Regions from separate parts of the Shewanella sp. AC91-MNA-CIBAN-0169 genome, predicted to be linked through region 2. Evidence: predicted binding sites of a transcription regulator. Region 2 holds the regulator's gene; each other region holds the start of a gene.

The links. The regulator sigma-54, encoded in region 2, starts transcription at its own class of promoters, with help from an activator protein. The targets are predictions, from matches to a motif close to GTTGGCACGNNNNTNGNNT.
Region 1: the regulator sigma-54 is predicted to act here: its motif matches at 806-824, upstream of flgF (flagellar basal-body rod protein FlgF).
Region 3: the regulator sigma-54 is predicted to act here: its motif matches at 847-865, upstream of AAEY98_RS03815 (DUF3192 domain-containing protein).

Annotation. Positions count from the first base shown of each region.
Region 1 covers NZ_JBEOPM010000002.1:151,331-153,536, forward strand. Annotated here, with positions in the region: gene flgE (flagellar hook protein FlgE) at 1-619, shown strand, start outside; gene AAEY98_RS03120 (hypothetical protein) at 627-749, opposite strand; gene flgF (flagellar basal-body rod protein FlgF) at 871-1,614, shown strand; gene flgG (flagellar basal-body rod protein FlgG) at 1,626-2,206, shown strand, end outside.
Region 2 covers NZ_JBEOPM010000026.1:57,928-60,133, reverse strand. Annotated here, with positions in the region: gene hpf (ribosome hibernation promoting factor) at 1-124, opposite strand, end outside; gene AAEY98_RS18445 (RNA polymerase factor sigma-54) at 150-1,634, opposite strand; gene lptB (LPS export ABC transporter ATP-binding protein) at 1,777-2,206, opposite strand, start outside.
Region 3 covers NZ_JBEOPM010000002.1:298,809-301,014, forward strand. Annotated here, with positions in the region: gene AAEY98_RS03805 (Zn-ribbon-containing protein) at 1-389, opposite strand, end outside; gene AAEY98_RS03810 (hypothetical protein) at 390-755, opposite strand; gene AAEY98_RS03815 (DUF3192 domain-containing protein) at 917-1,300, shown strand; gene AAEY98_RS03820 (DUF2789 domain-containing protein) at 1,335-1,571, opposite strand; gene AAEY98_RS03825 (GNAT family N-acetyltransferase) at 1,745-2,206, shown strand, end outside.

The DNA of each region.
Region 1 (2,206 bases), on a different contig from region 2:
TTCCGATAGTACCGCTACTGCAAGTGCAACAAACCCAGTAGATGGTACTGCCTGGAATGGTGCTGTGATTAAGTTTAACTCTGTTGGTGCTTACACTGGAAGCGACCCTGTTACGATTACAACAGAAGCTCTTGGAACTGCTGGTGCAGGTGTTTTAGACCCTGGTGCCGACGGAACCCAAACCCTTGAAGTTAGATTTGATAACCCAACTCAATACGCTTCGCCATTTGAAGTGACATCATTAAGCCAAGACGGTATTACCGTTGGCCGTTTAACCAATGTAGGCATTGGCTCTGATGGGTTAATTACGGCCAGTTACAGTAATGGCTCAACCGTGCCGTTAGCGCGTGTTGCGTTAGTACGTTTTGCTAACGAGCAAGGCTTAACTCAGGTGGGTAACACCTCATGGAAAGCCAGTTTAGATTCAGGTGAAGCGTTAGCGGGTGAAGCTAATAGCGGTACCTTTGGTAGCATTCAGTCTTCTGCGCTTGAACAATCAAACGTTGATTTGACCACAGAATTGGTTGATTTGATTACCGCTCAGCGTAACTTCCAGGCGAACTCGCGTACCCTAGAAGTGAACAACACTCTAAACCAAACGGTATTGCAGATCCGATAATTATTCATTACTCACCGTAATCGATAAGCAAGGTGTTGCCGTTGTCGGCAACACCTTGCCATTTAAGTAATATACCGCCACTACCACCATAAAACTCCTGTTTTTTTGACTCTAAATAATTCCCTTTCACTACCTCTACTCCTTTACATTCAGTGTGTTGAATATAACTCTCCTGCAATAAACTCCATTGGCACGATGTTTGCTTTAACTCTACATATATTCATTTTGCAGAAAGTTTGACGGAGCAAAAAATGGACAAATTTCTTTATATTGCCATGAGTGGCGCAAAGCAGGGGATGAATGCCCTAGCAGTGAGTGCGAACAATCTTGCTAACGCCAATACTGATGGATTTAAAGCTGACATGGTCCAAGCCCGTTCAATGCAGGCATTTGGTGAAGGCTTGCCTTCACGGGTATTTTCGATGATGGAAAGCCCAGGCAGTAATTTTAACGGTGGTCCTATTAAAACCACGGGTCGTGACCTTGATATTGCGGTTAAGGGTGATGGCTGGCTTGCAGTGCAAGCGGCAGATGGTTCTGAAGGATACACCCGTGCGGGCAGTTTAAAAATTGACAGTACAGGTTTGTTGTTAAATAGCAGTAACCGCCCTGTAATGGGAGCTTCGGGTCCTATTGTGTTACCCATCCCGGTTGAGAAAATAGAAATTTCGGCCAACGGTATTATTTCAGTCCGTCCACAAGGGGCAACCGCTGAAGTGATAGAAGAGGTCGCGAGGATTAAATTAGTTAATCCGGGTAACGAAAACCTAATGCGCGGTGAAGATGGTTTGTTTCGCCTTACAGCCGGTGGTAATGCGCCAAATGACCCCGGGGTTGAAGTTGAAAGTGGCGCAGTTGAAGGCAGTAATGTCAATTCCGTGCATGAAATGGTCGCTATGATTGATATTCAACGTCAATACGAAATGCAAGTCAAAATGATGAAGAACGCTGAAGAAATTGATCGGGCGTCCACTTCCTTGATGAGAATTAGTTAGGAGTAATTATTATGATTCCAGCGTTATGGATAAGTAAAACAGGTGTTGATGCCCAGCAAACAAACATCGCGGTCATTTCTAACAACGTGGCTAACGCCAGTACGGTTGGATTCAAAAAAAGTCGCGCTGTGTTTGAAGATTTGCTGTATCAAACCGTTAATCAAGCCGGTGGCGTCAGTGCAGACAACACCAAGTTACCCAATGGTTTAAACATTGGTGCCGGTACTAAAGTGGTCGCCACCCAAAAAATGTTTACCCAGGGCAGCATGCTCACCACCGACAACTCATTAGATTTAATGATTGAAGGCTCAGGCTTCTTTGAAGTGCAAATGCCAGACGGCACCGCAGCTTACACCCGTAATGGTCAATTTAGCCTGGATGATACCGGCCAAATTGTGACCCCAGGTTCAGGTTATGTGGTGCAACCCGCCATTACTATTCCAGATGATGCCACAAGTATTACCGTGTCAGCAGAAGGTGAAGTGTCGGTGCAAATTCCAGGTACTGCCGAAAGCCAGGTTATTGGCCAGTTAACCATGACCGACTTTATTAATCCGTCAGGATTAGACCCATTAGGGCAAAACTTGTATAC
Region 2 (2,206 bases):
TGAGCACAACGTGTACATTATGGATCTGATCGAAGTGTCGTTCAAGCTTTGAAAATTTACTGTGGATGTATTCACGTAAAGATTCTGTTATTTCGACATGACGTCCAGTCAGACTTATTTGCATAAAAAATCCTCCATTGCCTAGTAGGTTATAAACTCTTACGTTGGTTTGAGGGCGGGATCATCATTGCTTCACGGTATTTTGCTATCGTACGACGAGCAACGTTTATGCCCTGTTCTGCCAGAAGCTGAGCCATTTTACTGTCACTCAGTGGTTTTTTCTGGTTTTCTGCGGCAACCAGCTTTTTGATAAAAGCACGAATGGCCGTTGATGAGCATTCCCCGCCATCGTCAGTACTGACATGGCTAGAGAAGAAGTATTTTAGTTCAAATAAGCCTCGAGGGGTGTGCATATATTTTTGTGTGGTGACTCGTGAAATGGTCGATTCATGCATTTCTACAGCTTCAGCGATATCATTGAGCACCATAGGCTTCATGGCTTCTTCGCCATATTCAAAAAAGCCTTGCTGAAATTGCACAATGCAATTTGCCACTTTAAGTAAAGTATCATTACGGCTTTCAATACTTTTAATAAACCATTTAGCCTCTTGCAGATGGCCTCGAATAAATTGACTATCCGACGGGTTTTTACTGCCTCTAGCCATGGCTGCATATTGCTGATTAACACCAATTTTAGGCATGTTGTCTGGGTTTAACTCTACTACCCAACGGCCATTTTTCTTTAATACTGTGACATCGGGAATCACGTATTCATCATCCATGGGGGTAATTAATAAGCCCGGACGAGGATTGAGTGTCTGGATTAGAGTGATTGCGTCACGTAACTCATTTTCTTTTAGTTTTGTTTTACGCATCAATAATCTGAAATCACGGCCAGCAATTAACTCTAAATAGCCTTTAATTAACAAACGGGCATTATCGATATGGGGTGTGTCGTTAGAGTATTGCGCTAATTGAATAAATAGGCATTCGCTTAAATCACGTGCTGCAACACCCACAGGATCAAAGTGTTGAACGCGTTTTAATACCGCCTCAACCTCATCTAGTTCCACATTTTCATCACCCATGGCTTCGAGAATATCTTCGGTACTTTGGGTTAAATAACCGCGTTCATCAATGGCATCAATAATGGCGGTGGCAATGGCGAGATCGGTGTCTGAAAATGGAGTGAGATTTTTTTGCCATTCTAAGTGTTCGTACAGACCTTCGGTGGTTTCACCTTGAAAGGGCATGTCGTCATCGCGCATGCTTGCACTGCCTGAACCTGACATAGGTGAGGCTGTGTATACTTCATCCCATGTGGTATCCATGGCTAAATCATCCATGGTTTCTTTGGTCATGGATTCTGCTATGTCGACGGTGGAAGTGTCTTTTTCGACATTAACAATACTGTTGTCACTAAAGTCTGTATCCGCTTGGTCGCGGTTTTCTTTTAAGGAGTCTTTTGCTTCAGAAAACTCATCTTCTATTTCAAGCAATGGATTTGAATCTAATGCTTGTTGGATTTCCTGCTGTAGCTCCAATGACGATAATTGCAGTAAGCGAATGGCTTGCTGCAATTGTGGGGTCATGGTTAAGTGTTGACCCATTTTAAGTTGGAGTGACGCTTTCATTTACCGCTTATCCCTAGATGATTTTCCATAAAAATGACAATCTCGAACTGTAATAGATTGCCATAAACATCAATGACATTTAACGTTGTTTAGGTATCGTTCAATGAAATGAGTTAGCTAGACTAAAAGGCCAGTAAAGTAACTATAGCTTGAATTGTTCACCTAAGTACACAGCTCGAACTTGTTGATTACTTAATATCTCATCTGGTGTGCCTTCGGCAATTAAATTACCCTGGCTAACGATATAGGCTCGCTCACAAACGTCTAGCGTTTCACGTACGTTATGGTCGGTAATTAATACCCCTAAACCGCGGTTTTTAAGTTGTTGGATGATTTTTTTAATGTCGATGACCGAAATAGGATCAACACCAGCAAAGGGCTCATCAAGCAAAATAAATTTTGGATTAGCAGCTAAAGCGCGCGCAATTTCAACACGACGACGTTCACCACCCGATAACGACATGCCTTGGCTGTCGCGTATGTGAGTAATGTGGAACTCTTCGAGTAAGTGCTCAAGTTGCTCAATACGTTGGTCTGTGCTGAGCTCTTTGCGAGTTTGCAGTACGGCCATT
Region 3 (2,206 bases), on a different contig from region 2:
ATTGGTAACAGGTTATCGCCATTACGCAGTGGCGAACACATATGCACATAACTGGTATACAGCAGTTGCCATGAAGGCGTATCGGTATTGCTGGCTTCGGAGTTAATGTCTTGGCCGATGAATTTCTCTCTAGGAGCCAATAGCTTAGCTGCTGTTAGGCCTGCTAAGGCTACTTTTACCCATGGGCTACTGTGGCGGTTAGCTAAGCTGGTTTTTTCAGGTAACAGCAAACGAACTCTAAATTCACCGTCATTAAAGGCGACCGCAAATTCACGTCCTAAAATTTGTCCATTAGCTCGTAAGGCTTCAAGAAAAGCGTTAATGGCTTTCTCTACCGTATCAATTGTCGTATCGGCAAAACATTCAAAGCGTAGTTCGGTGACAAACATCTACTGCTCAGCCTTATTATTGATTATGTAGCTTTGAGTCATATTATTTTGTAATTGGTTTTCTAACTCAGTAACTCGTTGGGTTAACTGACTAATGTGTTGTTGTAGGGTCATAACCTGTTGGATCACTTGAGTAAGATCGGGTTGATCATGTGATGGGACATCGGCTATTGATGGAATGTCTGCTAATTCCGGTAAATGTTGCCACTCAGATTTAGGCAGCGCCTTAAATTGTTGTAAACCTTGGATAAGGGTAGGCATCGGAATGCTATTGCCTAAACGACTTTTTATCAGCGCCAAGCTGGGCGTATGCCCATTGTTAGCAATTGATTTTGCTGCGGCAAGTACTTGTTCAATTGGACTCATTGTTGGTTTAATTCCTTAATTCCATATAGTGAGATTAACTAACTTTCTTGTTGAGTTAAAACATAAAGCTATATAAATCAGTATATTATTTTATGGCACGATTTTGGCTTAAAGGATCTGTAAATACAATGCGGATTTTATTTTAACAAAAAGGATGCAACATGAAATTAAAACTTATCGCAGCGGCATTAATTGGCGCTACATCACTAGGATTAAGTGGTTGTGTTATTAGTGTCGGAGACCATGAATCGGGTAAAAGTGCTGATTATTGGCAAGTGCAACAAGATAAAAATCGTGATCTGTTGAGCAAATTGTCTATGGGAATGAGCAGTGATCAAGTCACAACCTTAATGGGAACGGCTGATTTTAGTGAAGCTTATACCAAGTCGGCTCAAAATAATGCAGAGCAATCCATCAAAGTGTTGTTTTATCGTACCCAATGGGCAGAAGGCGATGGTAAAACAACCAAAGATGAATGCACGCCAATTGTGTTCAAAGATGACGTTTTAGTGGGCTGGGGTGATACCGCCTACAGACAGCACTAATTGCCGAGTGAGGTTATCCGACATTAAGTGTTAATTACAATTTAGCTCGCATCATCACGTCCAATTGGTCAATCACTTCTGACCATTGGGCGTCTTGTAATAATGCCTCTTTTAAAAATGCTTTTTGACCTGAATTCCAGCAATCGGCATCAGTAATTAATGTGTGTTTATCCAGTTTGTTTTGGATAACAAAGTCGTCGATTCCCTCTTGATCGTGAGGCAAACCTAATTGCTTAAATAAGTGACTTAAATCATTTGATGTAGTGTCCATTTGGCGCATTCCTTATGATGGTTAGATAAACAATTTTAGTATCCGTCTTGATGAGATAAATTGCAAACAACTGACACTCACAACCGCTAACAGGTAAAATGGGTAAACAAAACTTGTACAATGTTTCAAACTTGTTAAGTTAAGTTTAGCGAGTTAACCAACAAGGAATAATAATGGACAATAACACCTTGGAAACTTTACGTGCAGTCTATTTGACGGCAGAAGACTTACGAGTCGCAGCTTCTATTCTTTATAATGCTTATCATGATGATCCCTATTTTATCGAGGTACTTGGGCAAGATGACAATCAACAATACGAACAGAAACTTCGAGCGGCGATTCGTGAAGAGTTAAATGAACAGTGGCAACAAGAACAACCTTTAATTGGCCTATTTGACGGTGACCGTTTAATTGGGGTTGCCTGTGTGATTACGCAACAAGTACCTTTGGGTGAGGGGCGTTATTGGCATTGGCGTTTTAAAATGATGTTGGGTACAGGATGGAAATCAACTCAAGGGTTAATGCAAAAAGAGACCTGCATTTTAGAACATCTTCCTTCGCAAAAATGCGGGGTTTTGCAATTTATTGCCTTATCCCCCAATGAGCAGCAAAAAGGTTATGGTGCCAAGTTAATT